Regions from separate parts of the Cytobacillus sp. Hm23 genome, predicted to be linked through region 3. Evidence: riboswitches for the same ligand, from Rfam matches in the RefSeq annotation. Region 3 holds a riboswitch; each other region holds the start of a gene.
What was found. A riboswitch is a leader RNA that binds a small molecule or an ion and turns the genes downstream of it on or off. The one in region 3 is predicted to bind S-adenosylmethionine.
Positions count from the first base shown of each region.

Region 1: it holds a riboswitch for S-adenosylmethionine, as region 3 does, so the genes downstream of both, ACSVDA_RS13290 (methionine biosynthesis PLP-dependent protein) here and mtnK (S-methyl-5-thioribose kinase) in region 3, are expected to answer to the same signal.
Region 2: it holds a riboswitch for S-adenosylmethionine, as region 3 does, so the genes downstream of both, ACSVDA_RS02725 (methionine ABC transporter ATP-binding protein) here and mtnK (S-methyl-5-thioribose kinase) in region 3, are expected to answer to the same signal.
Region 4: it holds a riboswitch for S-adenosylmethionine, as region 3 does, so the genes downstream of both, metK (methionine adenosyltransferase) here and mtnK (S-methyl-5-thioribose kinase) in region 3, are expected to answer to the same signal.

Region 1 covers NZ_JBPXRQ010000018.1:25,877-31,472, reverse strand. Annotated here, with positions in the region: gene ACSVDA_RS13315 (ABC transporter permease) at 1-143, opposite strand, end outside; gene ACSVDA_RS13310 (ABC transporter ATP-binding protein) at 154-1,086, opposite strand; gene ACSVDA_RS13305 (GNAT family N-acetyltransferase) at 1,398-1,793, opposite strand; gene ACSVDA_RS13300 (response regulator transcription factor) at 1,818-2,450, opposite strand; gene ACSVDA_RS13295 (sensor histidine kinase) at 2,453-3,376, opposite strand; SAM riboswitch class I at 3,841-3,959, shown strand; gene ACSVDA_RS13290 (methionine biosynthesis PLP-dependent protein) at 4,115-5,239, shown strand; gene metC (cystathionine beta-lyase) at 5,232-5,596, shown strand, end outside.
Region 2 covers NZ_JBPXRQ010000003.1:32,751-38,346, forward strand. Annotated here, with positions in the region: gene sufC (Fe-S cluster assembly ATPase SufC) at 1-577, opposite strand, end outside; gene ACSVDA_RS02715 (MetQ/NlpA family ABC transporter substrate-binding protein) at 877-1,731, opposite strand; gene ACSVDA_RS02720 (methionine ABC transporter permease) at 1,744-2,412, opposite strand; gene ACSVDA_RS02725 (methionine ABC transporter ATP-binding protein) at 2,405-3,430, opposite strand; SAM riboswitch class I at 3,873-3,981, opposite strand; gene ACSVDA_RS02730 (O-acetylhomoserine aminocarboxypropyltransferase/cysteine synthase family protein) at 4,136-5,440, opposite strand; gene ACSVDA_RS02735 (SCP2 sterol-binding domain-containing protein) at 5,433-5,596, opposite strand, start outside.
Region 3 covers NZ_JBPXRQ010000004.1:115,547-121,142, forward strand. Annotated here, with positions in the region: gene ACSVDA_RS04095 (methylthioribulose 1-phosphate dehydratase) at 440-1,072, opposite strand; SAM riboswitch class I at 1,367-1,529, shown strand; gene mtnK (S-methyl-5-thioribose kinase) at 1,622-2,821, shown strand; gene mtnA (S-methyl-5-thioribose-1-phosphate isomerase) at 2,818-3,825, shown strand; gene ACSVDA_RS04110 (beta-1,3-glucanase family protein) at 3,876-5,596, opposite strand, start outside.
Region 4 covers NZ_JBPXRQ010000010.1:120,980-126,575, forward strand. Annotated here, with positions in the region: gene asnB (asparagine synthase (glutamine-hydrolyzing)) at 1-1,689, opposite strand, end outside; gene ACSVDA_RS08560 (hypothetical protein) at 2,126-2,332, shown strand; gene metK (methionine adenosyltransferase) at 2,525-3,733, opposite strand; SAM riboswitch class I at 3,898-4,044, opposite strand; gene pckA (phosphoenolpyruvate carboxykinase (ATP)) at 4,280-5,596, shown strand, end outside.

The DNA of each region.
Region 1 (5,596 bases), on a different contig from region 3:
TCAAGATGATCACCATCCATCACACCGCTTAAAGCAAAACCTAAAATCGTGATTAATATTAGTGGCATACCAAGTAACAACAGCAATTCTGGCCGGTTTCTAAGAAATAGTAACAATTGTTTTTTGAGTAAATACCAAAACATATTCATCACCTCAATTCCTTAATGCTCTTCCTGTTAAATGAAGAAAAACATCTTCTAATGTAGGGACTTTTACTTCAACCGAAGTGATCGTCGTATCAGTTTCCTCAGCGAGTCTAAACAATTCACTAAATAAATTCACTTCCTTAGTTACAATAATTGTAACTAATTGATTTTCAGTTGATAGTTTATTAATAAGAGGGTGATTCTTGAGTGAATAAATAAAGTCATCCTTCAATCTCTCAACTTTTATTTCTAGCGTTTTTTCATTTGATAAAATATTTTTAATTTCATCCTTTGTACCAGAAGCAATAATTCTTCCTTGGTCCATAATATAAATTCGATCGCAAATAAATTCGACCTCCTCCATATAGTGACTCGTATATAAAACCGTCATTTGCTTTTCTTTATTTAAATGTTTAACAGTCTGTAAAATATAGTTTCTAGATTGTGGATCAATTCCTACTGTAGGTTCATCCATGATAATAATTTCTGGTTCATGTAAAAGGGCTACACCAATATTTAAACGACGCTTCATCCCACCTGAAAAGTTTTTTACTAATTCCTTTTTCTTCTCTTCAAGTCCAATAATTTGAAGAACTTCATCAACTTGTTTTTTAAGCTTTGATCCTTTTAATCTATGAACACTGCCAAAAAATTCAAGATTTTCTTTCGCAGTCAAATCAGGATATAATGCGATGTCTTGCGGGACAACTCCAAGTATTTCTCTAAGCGGCTGCGGATTTTTTAACACACTAGTATTGTTTAAGCGCACATCACCACTCGTAGGTGCTATGAGTGTAGAAATCATCGAAATCGCAGTAGATTTTCCTGCTCCATTTGGCCCGAGCAGACCAATTGTTTCTCCTCGCTCTAAAAACATATTTGCTCCATCCACAGCGACGATTTGTTTGAATTTCTTCTTCAACTCTACAACTTCTAACAATATTATCGCCTCCTCTTTCTAACTAACTATTTATATCGTACAGTCTTTCACTGACATTTCACACTGTCTGTCGTCACCAATTTGAATGATAAACATGACCTTAGTCACATGATTATTCAAATATGCAAATTTTCGCCTTACTGTCCAATTATCTTCTTTTACTGTCCATGCTCATACGTTTACTGTCGGATTCACCACTTTTACTGTCCATATTCATACGTTTACTGTCCAATTCACCACTTTTACTGTACGAAGTCAAACTGTACGAAAAAAAGAGCCTCGTCGGCTCCCTACCTTCACACTACGATTGATCATTGTTTTCTCGGAATCCTAAATGCATTATCAAGCTTTGTAAACCCAATGTTAGGATAATAATCTATCGCTTGTTTTGAAGATAATAAAATAAGTGCCACTTGATCACCCACAAACTGTTGGGTAATCGCGATTAATTCTTTGCCAATTCCTCTTTGTTGATATGGTGCTGACACAGCTAAATCAGATAAGTAACAACAATAATAGTAATCGGTTATTGATCGTGCAATACCCACAAGCTCATCTCCACCCCAAGCACTCACAACGATGTTAGAATGTGAGAACATCTTCTCAATTCGATCAAGGTCATCATAAGGTCGCTTTATACCAGAACTTTGGAATACATGTGCAATATCTTGTGGACTTATTGGTATATTAATCTTGTAATTAATCACCGTGCTTTTCTCCTTTTTATCTGCTTACGTAATATCATTTTTGACAGCAAAGATGGCGAGTTGTGTGCGATCCCGTAAATCAAGCTTCTGTAGAATTTGCGTAATATGGTTTTTTACAGTGCCTATCGACAAGTGCAACTCCTCAGAAATTTCCTTATTTGTTTTTCCTTCGCCTACTAACTTTGTTACAGCAAGCTCACGGTTTGTTAATGGAATGTCTATTTTTTCGCGGTGTCTATCTGTCAACAACCGAGGCATCACTTTTGCAGCTACTTCGTCATGGATAGTCATACCTCCGTTTAAGCTACTATGTATTGCACTAACGAGTTTGGCTGGTTCAGCTGTCTTTAGCATAAAGCCATTGGCACCGTCTTTTAGTGCTTGCATTGCGTATTCATCATCGTTAAACGTCGTTAATATTAATATTTTTACTTGTGGCCATCGCTGTTTAATTATTCTAGTAGCTTCGAGACCATTCATTTGGGGCATTCGTATATCCATTACAACAACGTCAACCAAATGCTTCTCCAATTGTTCAATTGCCTCATGACCATTTCCAGCTTGAGCCACTACGTGAAATTGTTCTTCTTGTTCAATCATCATGACAAGTCCCTGCCTAACAATTGCTTGGTCTTCTACTACAATAATGTTATACATATTTATATAACCTCCTTTACAAATACAGGAAATGATCCGTTAACAACAAAATGAGACTCTGTTTGATTGAAGTTTATATCCCCATTTAGCTCTTCAACACGTTTTCGCATGTTACTTAGTCCAAATCCAATAGTAAAAGATTTGGTTTTAAAAATCTTATTCGTTACTTCAAAATAAAGATCTCCAACAGCTGACTTACCAATTGTTACAAATACTTCACGAGATTGTGCATGGCGCATTGCATTTGTTAGTGCCTCTTGTATAACTCTATATAAAGTAACGCTTTGTTGATTAGATAAGCTCACAGATAAAGCTCCTTGCTTTGTCGTAAAATGCACGAGTATATGACTCTCTGATTCTAACTTTCTAATTAATTGAAGCACTGACGACAGACCTTCAAATTCTTCATCTTTAAGTGTTTTAACCGCATGCCTCGTTTCTTCTAAACTTTCACGAACAAGCTCTTTCAAAATTCCATATTCCTGTCGTTTTTCTTTCATCGAAAGCATTTCGATTTGCATGAGCAGTGCTGTTAATTTATGACCGACAGAATCATGAATCTCACGAGCAATTCCTGTTCTTTCTTCTAATCGTGCTGCCCGTTCATTTCGTAAACTAATGCGTTTTAGATTTCGATATTCACCTAAAAGCTCCTCATACATGTCTTGTTTATAATTGGTCTCCGTCATTTTATTATTTAACAAAATGCTCAAATAATAAAAAAATATGAGTATAACAACCAATTCAACATTTATAGCATTAGTAAAAATCAGCAGCATACCCATTAAACCTATACTAACGGCTGAAAATAGTTGATATTGCTTTTGCGATAATAATGAAATAGCATCTAATGTTATATACAAAAATAGTAATTTACTAAATGTATTTTCGTCTTGAATAAACAAAACACTCGAAACAAACAACATGCAAAGAAGCAGAGTATAGAATATTAGCTTTTTTTTAACAATAGGAATGAAAAAGAAACAGACGAACGACAAAGCACAAACCAAAATGGATATGTACCACCTTGTTGAATGAGATACTTCTACATAGAGAAACCCTCCCCACAAAGCTGAAAAAGTAGTCAACCTTATTAAAAAGGTTTTCATATTAACACACCACCTGCATACAATTTACCTAATTATTTTCTGTAGTTTTTATCCTTGTTGAACATATTATATATTGATCATACCATTTTTTAACTTATAAAAAAATTCTAAAAATATCTTGCAAAACAGTCAAATCTATTGTAAATTTATATGCAATCAATATTTAATACATTAACTCATTCAACTTAAAAATGAATCAGGTGGTAAATGTAGCCCACGTGATCCGATAGCTCCTTCTTTTAGAGGTAGGAGTCTTAAAAACTAAGATAAATAAACAATTCATCTTATCAAGAGAGGTGGAGGGACTGGCCCTTTGAAACCTCAGCAACCAGCCAAATTTATGGTCAGGTGCTAAATCCAGCAAGCGAAATGTATAAACTTTTCGCTTGGAAGATAAGGAGAGCTGATGATTAAACTCAAAGCCTTCTTATCAGAAGGCTTTTTTTATTACTCTTTTATAGATTTAAAAGCCCGTACTTAATGTTCTAAAACTACCACAAAACTTTACCACTTTAAACAAGTATAGAAAATCAATTGAAATGAGGAGGAATTTATATGACAAAAATAAATATCGAAACATCATGTGCACAAATTGGAAACAGAAGTGAAAATGTTACTGGGACGGTCAATCCACCTGTCTATTTGTCTACAGCCTACCGTCACACAGGTATAGGTGAGTCTACAGGGTATGATTACATTCGAACGGGTAATCCCACTCGACAAATTGTCGAACAGGCAATAGCACAGCTTGAGGAAGGTGATCAAGGCTTTGCTTGTAGTTCAGGTATGGCTGCGATTCAAACAGTTTTAGCTCTCTTTGAGCAGGGAGATGAGCTGATCGTTACACATGATTTGTACGGAGGAACATACAGGTTATTTGAAGAATCTTTTCGAAGAAATGGCTTTACTTTTCACTATGCTGATTTTAGTAACATAAATGCTGTAAAAGAATTAATAAATAGCAATACGAAAGCGTTATTTATAGAAACTCCAACAAATCCACTTATGCAAGAGGTTGATTTAAAAATTGCAGCAGAGGTTGCAAAGGAAAATGATTTGTTATTAATCGTGGACAATACATTTTATACTCCACTGCTACAAAAACCTATAACTCAAGGGGCAGACATTGTCATCCATAGCGCAACAAAATACTTGGGCGGTCATAACGATGTGCTAGCAGGGTTAATTGTTTCAAAAGGAGATGAGCTATCTGCTCAACTTGGTAATTACCATAACGCAATTGGTGCTGTGTTATCACCTTTCGATTCATGGTTACTCATCCGTGGAATGAAAACTCTCCATTTACGTCTAAAACAGCATGAAGAAAATGCAAAAAAAATTGCTTCATTTTTGAAAGCACATGAAGATATTGTAGAAATCTATTATCCACAGCGTGGTGGCATGTTGTCGTTTAAAATCCGAGATGAAAAGTGGGTTAATCCATTTTTACAAAACTTACGCCTTATCACTTTCGCTGAAAGCCTTGGTGGGGTTGAAAGCTTCATCACCTATCCAGCTACACAAACACATGCAGATATACCTGAAGAAATAAGAGTTGCAAACGGAATTTGCAATCGTTTATTAAGATTCTCAATTGGTATCGAGAATGCTGATGATCTCATAGATGACCTTACATCAGCATTAAAAGCGGCTAAGGAAGGGGTGAACACATATGTCTAATTCATTTTCTGATCAAACTAAGCTACTTCATAATAAGCATAAAGTAGATCCTCATACAGGTGCAGTAAGTGTTGCGATTCAGCATGCATCAACATTTCATCAAGCTGATTTAGAGAATTTTTCAAAATATGACTATAGTCGTTCTGGTAATCCCACCCGTGAAGCTTTAGAAGAGACGATAGCTGAATTAGAAAATGGTGTGAGAGGTTTCGCTTTTTCCTCTGGTATGGCTGCCATATCAAGTGCTTTTATGCTGTTATCAAAAGGTGATCATGTCCTCATAAGCGAGGATGTGTATGGTGGAACATTTCGGGTTGTAACAGAGGTACTAACAAAGTTCGGCATCGATCACACATT
Region 2 (5,596 bases), on a different contig from region 3:
ACTCATTAATACCTTTGGAAACAACTTTTAACGCATCGATATCTAGACCTGAGTCAATTTCATCTAAAATTGCAATCTTCGGCTCAAGCATCATTAATTGCAAAATTTCATTACGTTTTTTCTCACCGCCTGAGAAACCCTCATTTAAGTAACGTTGTGCCATATCTGGGTCCATTTCTAAGAAGTCCATTTGCTTATCCATTTTACGAATAAACTTCATTAATGAGATTTCATCGCCTTCTTCACGACGAGAATTAATAGATGAACGTAAAAAGTCTGCGTTTGTTACACCACTAATTTCACTTGGGTATTGCATAGCAAGGAATAGACCAGCACGCGCACGCTCATCTACTTCCATTTCCAGCACATCTTCACCGTCCAGTGTTATGCTACCTTGCGTTACTTCATATTTTGGATGACCCATGATTGCTGCAGATAAGGTTGATTTACCTGTACCATTAGGTCCCATAATCGCGTGAATTTCTCCACCTTTTATGTCAAGGTCTACCCCTTTTAGAATTTCTTTACCGTCAATAGAAACATGAAGATCTCTAATTGTTAATGTTGATGCTGCCATTACTATACCTCCAATTTATCTTCTATACTATTTGTTTAAATACTTTCATTCTCATTTTATTCTCATTACAATCTTATAACAAATGAAAAGTATTAGCAACCATTTAACACCATAGCTATACTTTTTAAATAAAAAAGTTTAAAAAGTATTTTCTTTCATTATATGTAGATAAGTAAAGATTGTCTTCGACATATATTGTTTGCATAAAAAACAAAAAACATCCAAAATACACATCAAACTCATTATACGATAATAAGAAGAAAAAACCAGTGAAATCACTGGTTTTTTCTTCTTATTTCTTATTCCGAAACAGGGACAACTGCTCCTTCAAATTCTTCAATAATATAATTTTGGATTTCTTCTGAACGCAAAGCGTTAACTAACTCGACAATTTCCTTATTTTTTTCATCACCACTACGCACAGCAATAATATTTACATAAGGAGAATCAGAGCCTTCAATTGCAATAGCATCATCTAACGGATTTAATCCAGCATCAATCGCATAGTTTGTATTGATTAAAATAGCATCACCTTCGTCATTATTATAAAACTCAGGTAATAGTGCAGCGTCGATTTCAGCTTCAAATTCCAAATTTTTTGGATTTTCTACAATATCATCAAGTGTTGCTGCTACTTTTTCAACATCATCTGCTAACTTAATTAACCCCTGTGATTCTAGCATTGTTAAAATGCGCCCATGATCAGCCACTGAATTACTCATAATAATTACAGCGCCTTCTGGTAATTCATCTAAGCTGCTATATTTTTGTGAATATACTCCGATTGGTTCAATATGAACGCCACCTGCATTCACGAAATCATAGCCTACATCAGCCATTTGCGATTCTAAATATGGTATATGTTGAAAATAGTTAGCATCAAGGTCACCACTATCTAAATCTTCATTAGGTAAAATATAATCTTGATATGTTTCTATAACTAAATCAATTCCCTTGTCAGCTAATATCGGTTGTACTTGTTCTAAAATCTCCGCATGCGGTACATTCGAAGCTCCAACTACTAATTGCTTGTTCTCTTCTGAAGATTGATTAGTTTGACTCTTTTCTGATGAGCTTTCTTTTTCACTTGTTCCACATGCTGCCAAAGCAAAAACTACGAGTAATGTACTTACGATTGCAAATATTTTTTTCATGATGATCTTCTCCTATCTTTTGTCTATTTTTGATGTTATAAAATCTCCAATGTATTGGAGGATAAACACTATAATAAGAATAAAAATGGTTGCTACAACAACAACATCGGTATGACGACGAGAAAAACCTTCTAAATAAGCCAAATTCCCAAGTCCTCCCGCACCGATAATTCCAGCCATGGCAGTATAACCAACTAGAGCAATTGCTGTCACTGTAATTCCTGATATGAGTGCAGGAAGTGCTTCAGGTAGCAGCACCTTGAAAACGATTGTTCTTGTTTTCGCCCCCATAGACCGTGCCGCCTCAATAACACCTTTATCAATCTCTCGCAATGCAATTTCTACCATTCTTGCATAGAAAGGTGCTGCTCCAATTACAAGAGCAGGTAAAGCGGCATTTGCTCCTCTAATTGTCCCAAGCATGAATTTTGTTAATGGAATTAATAAAATGATTAAAATTATGAATGGTATTGAACGAAAAATGTTTACAAAACTGCTGATGATTGTATTAATCAGCTTATGTTCCAATAGGTTGTCCTTCGATGTTAAAAAAAGTAAGAGCCCTAATATAACACCAAAAACAAATGTTGCAATCACCGATGTTACAGTCATATATAGCGTTTCAAATGTTGCTTCCCACATTTTTTCCCAATTAACATTTACAAATAATTGACTAACCATGCTGTATCACCTCCACTGCCACATGTTTTTCCTTTATATATGTGATCGAGCGGTTTATCTCTTCAGCGGTTCCTGTCATATGAATAAACAATGTGCCGTATGCACCGTGCTGTGTATGCGAGATCTTTCCTTGTATAATATTGATGCCAATTTTAAACTGACGGATTAATTCTGCTATTAAAGGTTGTTCAGCATCATCCCCAACAAACAACAGCTTAATAACTTTGCCTTCAGGGTAGCTTTCTAAAATATGCTCAATTGTTTCTGTCGCTTCTTCTGGTTCTGTAATTTGCTTAACAAACTTCTTAGTTATTGAAGCTTTCGGTTGCTGAAACACCGATAAAACTTCACCTTGTTCAACAATGCTGCCATTTTCCATTACAGCTACACGATGACAGATTTTACGAATCACATGCATTTCATGAGTGATTAACACAATTGTGAGACCTAGCTTTTTATTAATATCCACAAGCAGTTCAAGAATTGAGTCTGTTGTTTGTGGATCAAGTGCTGAAGTTGCTTCATCACATAACAATACCTTCGGGCGATTTGCTAAAGCGCGAGCTATTCCAACACGCTGCTTTTGGCCACCACTTAGTTGTGAAGGATACGCATTTTCTCTTCCCTCCAACCCTACGAGCTTGATTAGCTCATCCACCCTCTTCAAGCGTTCTTTTTTACGAATGCCAGCAATTTCTAATGGAAATGATATATTCTCCCGTACAGTTCTTGACCAAAGCAAATTAAAATGCTGAAAGATCATACTAATTTCTTGTCGTGATTTACGTAATTCATCGCCTTTAATAGAGTTCATATTATAATTATTGATCGTAATCGTTCCTTCTGTTGCTGCTTCAAGCTGGTTTAACAAACGAATGAGTGTACTTTTCCCTGCACCACTGTAACCAATAATGCCAAATATTTCACCCTTAGCAATATTCACATTGACATTATCTACAGCAACTACTTCTCCTTCTTGAGATTGATATATTTTTTTTACCCCAGATAGTTTTATCAAAAGGCTCACCTACTTCCTTAATCATATTATCCGTATATGATTAGTATGTTTTATGTTGCAACCTAAACGATCTGCCAAATTTAGCTCTTCTAGCAGCTAGATAGTCGTTTTATCCATTATCATTGTTTTATCAAAGGCTCTTTTCGTAAAATTTATTTCTATCGTTAACAATTTAGCAACTATAGTTGTTGTTTATTTTCAAAAGATTAGATGGCATGAACTATAGTTGTATATTTGTTTACTTCTTCATACGAACTACAACAATCATTATGAAAACAGCATGTGTAAAAGATAAGATATTACGAATACCAAATGAGTACATGTTTATATTTTTGTACGAACAGCAACATTTAATGCGTAATCAACCTAATAGAATAGCTCAACAACAAAATTAAAAAGCCTTTCCGCACATATGAGCAGAAAGGCTTAATTATATTCCTTTCTCTCATCTATCAAAGCATACGCTTCGTGTGAATTGGCACCATTTCAACTTCACCGTTGATGGTTGCCGGGCTTCATAGGGCACATCCCTCCACCTCTCTTGATAAGAGTATATATCAATGTTTTACTTATTCATTTTTAAAATTACATTTCAAAATTAATCTCTTTTAAAAAGTATAGTTGTGATTCTATCACGCTCATTTATATGTGTCAATGAATATCTTTATGGAATTTACATCCAAAACACATATCAATTCACCCTAATTATTTATTTTGAGTTAGTCCTGTCGCTGTCTCTATTGCTTGCTCTAAGTCTTCTAATAGGTCGTCAATATTCTCAATTCCAACTGACAATCTTATCAAATCTTCTGTTACACCTGAAGATTTTAAGCCCTCGGTACTTAATTGTTGATGTGTTGTACTTGCTGGATGGATAATCAAGCTTTTAGCGTCACCTACGTTTGCTACATGCGACCATAGCTTCACATGATTAATTACTTTAGCGCCTGCTTCTCTCCCTCCTTTAATGCCGAACACAACGATGGACCCACTACCTTTTGGTAAATATTTTTTAGCAAGTTCTTTTGCAGGATGATCTTTATGGTCAGGATACAAAACCCACTCTACAGCAGGGTGTTTCGCTAAATATTCAACGACTTTCCTGGCATTATTAATATGTTCTTTCATCCGTACATGTAATGTTTCTAGGCCAAGGTTAAATTGATAAGCATTAAATGGACTTAATGAAGCACCTAAATCTCTTAATAATTGCACCCTAGCTTTGACGATATATGCACTTTCTCCAAGTGCTTCTGCGTATATAAGATTATTGTAGCTAGGGTCAGGGGTTATAAAGTCTGGGAACTTCTCAGAATTCCAATTGAATTTGCCTCCATCAACGATTATTCCCCCTAAAGTCGTTCCATTTCCTAAAAGCCACTTTGTAGCAGAATGAATGACAATATCAGCACCATAGTCAATCGGTCTACATAGATAAGGAGTAGCAAATGTATTATCAATGATTAGCGGAATTCCAGCTTCGTGAGCTATTGAAGCAATCTTCTCAATATCTAATACGTGTAAGCTTGGATTACCAATTGTTTCAGCAAATATCGCTTTTGTTTTAGAAGAAATGGCCTTTGCAAAATTTTTAGGTTTGGAAGGGTCAACGAAGTGAGTTGTGATACCATATTTCGGCAAAGTATTAGCTAATAGATTATACGTTCCACCATATAAAGTAGATGCTGCAACAATTTCATCATTTGCTCCTGCTAGATTAAGAATCGCAGTCGTTATAGCAGCCATTCCACTTGATAATGCTAACCCACCAATTCCACCTTCTAACAATGCTACTCTTTCCTCCAAAACAGTTACAGTAGGGTTGTGTATTCTTGAGTAAATATATCCTTCTTCTTGGAGTGAGAATAAATTAGCAGCATGGCTCGTATCCTTGAACCTGAATGCATTTGATTGATAGATTGGTACTGCTCTTGCACCTGTCACCGGATCAGCTTCTAATCCTCCATGGACACTCAATGTTTCTAAACGATAATCTTTCTCATTACGCATTTTTTTCTTCCCCTTCTCCTTTAATATTCAAAGCAAATAATGATTCTAGCAAAAGAATGTATCTGAATTTCCCTTCGGAAATGATACTTTGTCGATTTATCAATTTTTGTAACTTTTCTTTACCAGATAACAATTCGTAAAACTGCTGGGGTTCAG
Region 3 (5,596 bases):
GTTTCTGTGCTTTTTTGTCCTGTATTTTGAACATGCATATATGCTAATGCAATTATTATATATGATAGTCTAAATTACGACAAGAAACACAACATATAAAACACATCTTTTAAAGAAAAAACTAGCAAATTGTAAGATAAAAACCTTCCATTAAATCTTTTACTACGGATGTTTTCGCAAAGATAGTTGTTTTTTCGTACGAATAAATTTAAACATCATTTCTTCAGAACAATGATGCCTAACATATAAAAACACTTTTTTATTGGTACTAATTTGTTATCAATAACAGTAAAGTTTACAAAGCCTTTATAAAAGGTTTACATTTGAGTAAAACCATCTTTCTCTTCTAGTATAGGAACTATAACAACAAAGTTTATGAAAATAGCCTTTACTATCTATACGAACATATACGTGAAAGGTTTCAACAAATTTAATATACTTATGATAATATTTTTACATCTCTTTTTAATTGCAGTAGTTTTAGATGGTAACTAAACAAAAATTCGTAGGCTTCTAGTAATTTTTTTGCTTCAAATACGCTTCTTCCCCACACAGTAATACCATGATTTCTTATGAGTACAGCACCTTTGTCAGATGTAACGTAAGTACTAAATGAATCTGCTAACAACTGGATATATGCATAATTTCTTATAATCGGTATTGTAATTTCTGCATCTTCTTCCCATTCATCGAATGCTTTGATCATTTCTTGCCCATGAAAACTCACTTGTCCTTGATCTCCATATAGTTCTGATATAACATTATTATCTACCGTATGGATGTGTATACAACAGACTGCATTTGATTGTTTATACACTGTGAGATGAAGTGGAGTTTCTGCCGAAGGATGTAATTTGGTACTACTCGTAGGGTGTCCTTGTTCATCTACTAATAAAAAATCATCCTTTGTACGCTGCCGTTTGTCCTTTCCACTTACCGAAATGAGAAATGTTAACGGTGAATCACTTGCTTTGATTGAGAGATTGCCACTCGTTGCATAAAACCAATCTCTCGAACCTAATTCATCCTTTAAGCTAGCTAATTCATCCCATTTTTCTTGAAAAACGGTCATTTTATCACCTCGAAATATTTATCATTTAAATTATGACTTCTTTTTCTCATTCATATCATTCGTGTTATTTATTGTAAAATCCTGCTCATAGCATCGTTTAATACTTTAACAATTAGTGACAATTAAATGTTCAATTTTAAATATAATTCAATTTATTAAAACTACACTTAAGTTTCATATATATTTTAAACATTTGAAAAAGTTATTGACAAAGAAAATCACGTATTGTTATGATACTTTTCATACAAACAAATTTATGGATCGTAATCACACACGTAAATTTTATAAGTTAGTCTCTTATCAAGAGTTGGCTGAGGGATTTGGCCCTATGAAGCCCAGCAACCGACCGTAATACCATCATGAGGATGGGGCGTGTAAGCTAACGCCAGAACTTCTAAGTTCTTCAAAGGCACGGTGCTAATTCCAACAGAAAGCAAGACTTTCTGAAAGATAAGGGGTAGAAGTTCGTTCTTCAAGCCTCTTTCGTTTAATAAGAAAGAGGCTTTTTCTAGTTAACATTTACAAAATAACGCTTTTTTGGAGGTATTTATGAGTTCAAATCAAAGTACTTATCAACCGCTAACGGAAACAAGTGCAATTTCTTTAGCCCAAAGGTTAACACTTTTTCAAGAGCAATCATTGTTAACATGTAAAGAAATTGGAGATGGAAACTTAAACCTTGTCTTTCGAATAGTCGATGAGCGTAACAACAAAGGAATCATAATAAAGCAGGCATTACCCTATGCAAAAGTTATTGGTGAAAGCTGGCCGCTTACACTAAAGCGCGCAACAATTGAAAGCCATGCGCTACTTACCTTTGCAAGCTATTGTCCTGAGCATATTCCAAAGGTTTACTATACCGATGACAAGTTGGCAGTTACTGTGATGGAAGATTTATCTCATCTAGACATCGTGAGAAAAGGGGTCATCAATAAAAAATTATATCCATCTCTCTCAACCCATATCGGTACTTTTTTAGCAACAACATTATTTTTTACTTCTGATTATGCTTTAGGACCGGAAAAGAAAAAGCAACTACAGAAACAGTTTGTCAATCCCGAGCTGTGCAGAATAACAGAGGATCTCATCTTTACCGACCCTTTCTTTAATCATGACACAAACAACTATGAAAAAGAATTACAAGAAAATATTCAAACTATTTGGAATGACTCTTTCTTAAAGCTTGAAGTCGCAAAATTAAAAAAAATATTTTTAACGCAAGGTGATGGTATTATTCATGGAGATTTGCACACTGGAAGTATCATTGCTAATGAAGAAGAGACGAAGATTATTGATACTGAATTTGCCTTCTGTGGACCTATGGGGTTTGATATTGGCTTATTTTTCGCAAACCTTATTTTACAAATTTTATCTCGAAAAGATAATGAAAGAAGCTACTTATACAATTGTATTGAAGGTACATGGGACACTTTCACCACTACCTTTGTTAAACTATGGAAAAATCATAGCATTGAGTCCTTCGCGGAGGTTGAAGGTTTCGTTGAGCACATTTTAACACAAGCATATGCAGACGCAATTGGCTTTGCTGGATGTGAAATTATCCGCCGTACGATTGGCTTAGCACATGTGGAGGATTTAGATCGCATTACTCCTCATGAGAGAAAGATTCAAGTTAAGTCGACTGCTCTACAAGTCGGTAGAACACTTATTGTAAATCGCCACAGTCTTACACATGCTTCAGAAATTCAAGATGTTATTCAACATACTGAAAGGAGATTTGTAAGATGAAGCAAGTCTCAAATCTTCCTTTATCGGTAGAATGGAAAGACCATTTCATCAGAATATTAGACCAACAAAAGCTCCCACTTGATACAGTTTTTATAAATTTAACTACACTAGAAGACGTTTATCATGCTATTGCTTCGCTAAAAGTTAGAGGTGCACCTGCAATTGGCATCGTGGCAGCTTTTGGATTAGTGCTAGCTGCTAAAAGCTATCATGTACATAGCCTAGTAGATTTCAGAACTAGGCTTGGGAAAGATCGTGACTATTTAGTAAGTTCAAGACCAACAGCTGTTAATCTAAGTTGGGCTTTAGACCGACTCATTTATTCCATTAAACAAGCGACGACAGTTGATGAAGCAATCACAATATTAACTGGTGAGGCAATCAAAATTCAGCTCGAAGATGAAAGTGCTTGTCGTGAAATTGGTGAGCATGCACTCAAATTATTAGGTGCAAAGCGCCGTATCTTAACAATTTGTAATGCAGGTTCTATCGCTACAGCTAGATACGGTACAGCACTTGCTCCGTTTCATCTAGGCAAGGAGCGTGGAATTGACTTTTCCGTGTTCGTGATGGAAACTCGACCTGTTTTACAAGGTGCAAGGTTAACAACTTGGGAATTAACTCAGACAGGAATTGATGTTACTCTCATCACCGATAATATGGCTGCACATACTATATTGTCAAAAAAAGTAGAAGCAATAATCGTAGGAGCCGATAGGATTGCTCAAAACGGTGATACAGCAAATAAGATAGGAACGTTAGGTTTGGCAATTTTTGCGAAACACTTCAACATCCCGTTTTACGTCGCTGCACCACAATCAACATTTGATGATTCAATAATGAACGGAATAGACATAAAAATAGAAGAACGTGATCATGAAGAAGTTACACATATTGATGGAAAAAAAGTCACACCGAACGGCATAAATATCTACAACCCTGCTTTTGATATTACGCCTAACGATCTTATCACTGCATTCATTACCGAAAAAGGCATCAAATAAGGGGTCAGATCTCCACTGCTTTACACAGTGGAGATCTGACCCCTTTCAATTTACCAGCCTACACCAATAATTAGTGCTTCTGGATTAGGATGTTCTAAAAGCGTGCTGTAATTTCTTACATCATCATAAGCAAAGCCGTATGCTAAACCGTCAATGCTGTAATCATGCCAGAATTTAGCATAGAAGTTAGCTGTATCGTTTTGATAGAAGAAATCTGAATTCCCCCAATTAACAGGGTCGTACATAATACCTCTATTTAATGCGGCACAAACTTGAGCTTCCACTACTTTCTCATCTGGACTTCCTGTATCCATCGGCCCTGAACACTCAAAAACTTCAAGTGTCGATGGTTTTTCTGTAATATATAAATTGTAAGGACCACCGTTTTTCGAAAAGACGAAGTTATCTCCTTCAACACGTCCACTAAATGTTCCTGCTTCTGCAGTAAAGGTTAATTCATTCGTTCTATAATAGTCCCAAACTTCATTCACGTAGTTATCAAAATAGTTTTCATATGTTCCTCCTGGCTTAAATTGACCTTTACCTGGAGCAACGATTCTATATGGTTCTTCAACTAATGATTGGAATTCCGCTGGCATTTCATTTTTATATGCACTAAATAACTCGTCACGCGTGTATGTTTCACCTACGATTTTATCATACCCATCAGAACCTAGTAATCTATTCGTAATTGGGAAACTAAATTGGTCTACTCGAGTAGAGTTTCCGTGATAACCCCATTGGTCAATTGTGAACTCAATCCATTCGAAATAAATATCTTGGTTAGGATCTGTTGGATTATTTAAATCTGGACCTGCAAATCCTACTCTACCATCCGCCGCTTGATTTAACTTAATATACATTGGACTTCCTAAACTAATAAACATCCTTCCAGAGTCAATTTCTGGCATTGATGTCCAGTCTACTTCGCTCATTTTATAAAAGTAGTTTGGATAGTTTTGACCGTTTTTCGTCAAGTGACCTGGTGCATCATTGTCACTTATTTTACTTTCTATCAAATTCCCATCTTTATCTACATGACTAAGCTGCCCAGTAGCTTTATTGTATCCAAGAATAGCCCAGTAAATTTCATCATCAGAATACTGTCCACCAGTATTATTTTGTAATTGGAATGTCATCACACCATTTCCAGTAGGAATAGTTCCAGGTTCTGGTGTTGGTGTTGGCTCTGGATTCGGAGTTGGTTCTGTTGGTGTAACTGAGTTTTTAGTAAATTCAACCCAATTTAAGTTTCCGATACCTTCAGCAGCACCTTTAAATACAAAATATACATCATGTGTACCTGTGACATTATTGATAGTGGCAGTGTTTGTAACCCAATTTTGCCATCCGCCAGTATTTTGAATAGCTACTGTTCCAACTAAAGTTCCATTTACGCTATCTAACCTTACTTCAATTGTTCCACCTGCTGATTGACTAGCTACTCTAGCTTCAATCCCTTTTGCGCCATCGGTACCAAAATTAACATTGTTAAATGCTATATAATCGCCGTTGTCTGTCCAACCTACATTTTTCCCACTACCTAAATCAGTTGTATCTTCTGTTTGAATACCTTGCATTGAATCAAAGTCTTCTGCTTGTATTTTCTCAAAAGCATTGATAGAACTTGGATTCGTTGGTTCAGTTGGTTCAGTTGGTTCAGTTGGTTCTGGCTCTGGCGTTGGTTCAGAAGGTTCTGTCACAACTCCAGTTGAAGTAAGTACCATGTCATCGATACGAACAATTTTTGCAGTCCCTACTCCTTCAAAGC
Region 4 (5,596 bases), on a different contig from region 3:
CCAATCGTACATCTCATCTTTCAGCCAGTGACGAATTGGTACTGGAAAACCTAGCTTCTTTCTTTGTAGCACGTGAGCTGGTACAATTCCTTCAACAGCTTTGCGTAAAATATACTTCGTTGTATTTTGAGATGTTTTCATTTCTGGTGAAATTTTTGAAGCCACTTTGAAAACTTCTTTATCTAAAAAGGGAACACGTAATTCAAGTGAATGAGCCATCGTCATTTTATCTGCCTTTAATAAAATATCACCACGCAACCACGTATGAATATCAATGTACTGCATTTTGTTTACAGGTTCATAACCTTGGATATCCTCATAAAATGGTGCTGTAATTTTTCGGTAGTCTAGTTGTGTTTTATAGTCGCGTAAAAGCTTACGTTTATCCGCTTCTTCAAACATTTTTGCATTACCAATGTACCGTTCCTCCATTGGTGTTACACCTCGCTCAATAAAGCTTTTTCCTTTCACACCGTCTGGTAACATTGTAGCAATTTTAGCAAGAGCAGATTTTGCAAAGTTAGGTAAGTTACTTAACATTTCTAAAGATTGTGGCTCACGATAAATGTTATATCCACCAAACAATTCATCTGCACCTTCTCCAGATAATACAACAGTAACATGTTTTCTAGCCTCTCTAGCAACAAAATATAACGGAACTGCTGCAGGGTCAGCAAGCGGGTCGTCCATATGCCAAATAATTTTTGGAAGCTCTTGCATATACTCTTCTGGAGAAATAACATAGCTTATATTTTCTAAACCAAGCTTTGCAGCTGTCTCTTTCGCTACATCTATTTCACTGAAACCATCACGTTCAAAGCCTACAGAAAAAGTTTTAATATTAGGGTGAAATTCCTTTGCTATTGATGCGATAATCGAAGAATCGATTCCGCCTGAAAGAAAGGATCCAACAGGCACATCACTACGCATATGTATTTTCACTGAATCGTATAATACATCACGAATTTCCTTGATGAGCTTATCCTCTGACTTATGCATCGTATGAAAACTGGCTTTCCAATATTGTGAGATATTCATAGGCTCACCAATTTTTTTTGTAAAGTAGTGCCCAGGCTCCAATTTACGAATGCCATATGACATCGTTTCCGGTTCAGGTACATATTGATACGTTAAATAGTTTTGCAATGCCTCATAGTTTATTAAGCCGTTCTTCAGCGCTGCCAAAATACTCTTTTTTTCTGATGCAAAATATGTTAAATCACCCTGCTCCATATAGAAAAACGGTTTAATTCCAAATTGATCCCGTGCCCCAAATAAAGTTTTCGTCTCTTTATCCCAAATTACGAATGCAAACATTCCTCTTAGCTTTTCTACAGCTTTTTCCTTTTCGTGGCTATAAAGAGCTAATATAACTTCTGTATCAGAGCTCGTATTAAAATGAAAGCCTTCCTTGACTAAAGATTCACGAAGCTCTACATAATTATATATTTCACCGTTAAAGATTATCCAATAACGTTCATTTTCATAAGTAAGAGGCTGATGTCCCCCTTCAAGATCAATAATACTTAAACGTCTAAAACCTAGCTGTATATGTTCATCGAAATAAAACCCTTCATCGTCTGGTCCTCTATGAGTAATAATATTATTCATATTTTCAAACAAAGCTTTGTCATTTTCGTTACGTTGATGATTTGCTGTATTGTTTACACAGCCAATGAATCCACACATTATGTAAGTCACCTACTAATTCGTATTTATATATTTAAGAATTATATCATATTTAGCTAGTGAATTGAGCAGTGTTAGTAGTATACACAATTTTCCTTTTTGTCTAATCAGAAAGGCTCTTTTCGTTAACTTTGTTGCTATGTTTACTAAATGCTTTTTTTGTAAACTCTGTTGTTTGTACCAAACTAGTTCCATAAAAAGTTGTTTTTATATGTTAGTCATCGTTGTACAGAAGAAAAAATGCCTCGAACACTAGATATATACATCCTAAAATCTTAGAAGAAAAAACAACGATCAATGTCAAAACAGCCAGCGGCAAAAATTTAACTCTCCTATATTTCGCTTAGTATGAATTATTTTCTTTCATTTATAAAGGAATTTTTTATTAGAGTAGAGAAATAGTTTGTAAAATTCTGAAAAATCAGGAGGGTTACTTGTGGACTACCGTGAACATGAGGTACTAAAATTCATTAACGAAAATTTTCCTAACCTAGAACTTGAAATTCAGAACTTGTCTTTGTTTCCTTTTGGCAAACGAATAATAGATATTAATGGCTATGAGATATTCGTATACTACTGTCCTTTTGCTGATAGTGTTAAAACGATATTTCCTAATGTGGCAGAAGTTAAGAGTCCATCTTAGTTATTACCTATAAAAAATATTGTCATTCATAGTAAGGGCATATCTCACATACAGAATATGTTGTATGTGGGATATGCCCTAGTTATTTATTAAGGTAATTTTCGTATATTTTGTAGCTATTATCATTAAAATAGAACAGCAATAATGATTCCTTAATATGAAAAGCAACAATCAATGCAAAAACAACCTTTATTAATTACTTCGAGATAATGCTTGTTCTTTTAACACTTCTGCTTTATCAGTACGTTCCCACGTAAGATCAACATCAGTGCGTCCAAAATGACCATATGCTGCTGTTTGCTTATAAATTGGACGTCGTAAGTCAAGCATATTTATAATCCCTGCTGGACGTAAATCAAAATTATTACGAATGAGGTCAACTAACACTTCATCAGCAACCTTACCTGTTTCGAATGTATTAACTGAAATGGATACAGGCTGTGCAACGCCGATTGCATACGCTAACTGAACTTCCAACTTATCAGCTAAGCCAGCTGCCACCAAATTCTTGGCAACATAACGTGCAGCATATGCAGCTGATCGATCAACTTTTGTAGGATCCTTACCAGAGAATGCTCCCCCACCGTGACGGGCATATCCTCCATACGTATCAACAATTATTTTGCGCCCTGTTAATCCAGCGTCTCCTTGTGGGCCACCTATTACAAATCGACCTGTAGGATTTATAAAGTATTTTGTATCAGCATCAATCAATTCTTTAGGAACAACATGGTTTATAACATGCTCCTTAATATTTCGTTGAATTTGTTCTAATGTGATCTCAGGGTGATGTTGAGTAGAAATTACAATCGTATCTATGCGAACAGGTTTATCATTTTCATCATACTCAACAGTTACTTGGGTCTTACCATCAGGTCGTAAGTATGGAAGAATTTCTTCTTTTCTTACCTTTGTTAAGCGTTGTGCTAATTTATGAGCTAATGAGATTGGTAACGGCATTAATTCTTTTGTTTCATTACAAGCATATCCGAACATTAAGCCCTGGTCACCAGCTCCTATCGCATCTATCTCTTCATCTGTCATTGACCCTTCACGAGCTTCAAGTGCTTGATCAACACCCATTGCAATGTCAGGAGACTGCTCATCAATAGATGTTAATACCGCACAGGTTTCTGAATCAAAACCATATTTTGCACGTGTGTAGCCAATGCTCCGTACAGTTTCACGTACGATCTTAGGAATATCAACATACGTCGATGTAGTAATTTCCCCAGCAACCAAGGCCATCCCTGTTGTCACGGTCGTTTCGCATGCAACACGAGCGTTAGGATCATTTGTTAAGATAGCATCAAGAATGGAATCTGATATTTGGTCACAAATTTTATCAGGGTGACCTTCAGTTACAGATTCAGAAGTAAATAAGTGACGTTTTTTTGTCATAGCTTTATCCTCCTTTATGAAGCAACCACTTCATATAGTTATATTTTGAAACGGAACTCATTCCCATATTACTTTCCAAAATTTCAAACTTTTTACTGGAAATAAATAAAACCTCTCCTACAAATCATGAGGAAAGGTTTGACATACTCGATTCACGCCTTTCACTCTTATCGTTCAAGACAAGTGCCTTGCACCAGGTTAGCACCTTATCACATTAAGAACAAAGCAGATTATTTTCTCATAATCTGAAAAATATAGTGATGGTTGCTGGGCTTCATAGGGCCTGTCCCTCCACCAGCTCGGGATAAGAGAGTATCCGTTCAACACAATATATTAACGTAGTAAACAGTTACATGTCAACATAGTTAAGAGCTGAATTGTTCATTAAATTTTCGTTATGTATCTTTTACAAAGAATGGTACGATTATGTTGAATCCAGTATAAAATAATTATAAATAGTATAGACTATTTGAGTTAATGTGTTATACTATTTTTAAGTTATGAATTGTTAACGACATTATTAAAACGTAAAGGAAGGTTTTGATCATGAATTCTGTTAGTGTATCATGCGAATTATCAAGTTTACTAGCTCGTAAAAATACATTACACAATTTATCCGTCCCTACTCTCGTTGAAAGTGTGTTAAATAGAAAAGAAGGCACTTTAACTTCTTCAGGTGCCATACTATCTACAACAGGAAAATATACTGGACGATCACCTAAAGATAAATATATTGTAGATGAACCATCTACAAAAGGTAAAATAGATTGGGGAACAGTAAATCAGCCTATTTCACAGGAATCTTTTGACAATCTATATAATAAAGTACTCGATTATTTAGCTAACAAAGATGAAATTTATGTATTTAATGGGTTCGCAGGTGCTGATAAAAAATATCAACTTCCTATTCAAGTGATTAATGAATATGCATGGCACAATTTATTTGCACATCAGCTATTTATTCGTCCTACTGAGGAGGAATTACAATCGCATATCGCTGACTTCACTGTCATTTCTGCACCAAATTTCAAAGCAGATCCTGCAATTGATGGAACGAGATCGGAAACATTTATTATTATTTCATTTGAAAAACGCACAGTGCTCATAGGTGGAACAGAGTATGCAGGCGAGATGAAAAAATCCATATTTTCTGTTATGAACTATGTTCTCCCTGAAAAAGAGATTTTATCCATGCATTGTTCAGCCAATATTGGTCAAGAAGGAGATGTCGCTTTATTCTTCGGGTTGTCAGGAACGGGTAAAACAACCCTTTCAGCCGATGCGAACAGACGGTTAATAGGGGACGATGAACATGGATGGTCAGCAAATGGAGTGTTTAATATAGAGGGTGGCTGTTACGCCAAGTGTATAAACTTATCCCGAGAGAAAGAACCACAAATTTACGATGCTATTCGATTCGGTTCAGTACTAGAAAATGTCATCGTTGATGATTGCTCAAGAAATCCTGATTATGACAATTCTTCTCTTACAGAAAACACTCGAGCTGCTTACCCTATACAGGCAATCGATAATATCATTTTTCCTAGCATTGCAAGTCATCCTAATACGATCATTTTTTTAACAGCTGATGCCTTCGGTGTTTTACCTCCTATTAGTAAACTATCGAAGGAACAAGCAATGTACCATTTTCTAAGTGGATATACGAGTAAGCTTGCTGGAACAGAACGAGGAATCACTTCTCCACAAGCTACATTTTCAACTTGCTTTGGTTCACCATTCTTACCATTGCCAGCAACTCGGTATGCAAAAATGTTAGGTGATAAGATTGATGAACATGGTGCTCAAGTATATCTTGTGAATACGGGCTGGACTGGTGGAGAATATGGTGTAGGTAACCGAATG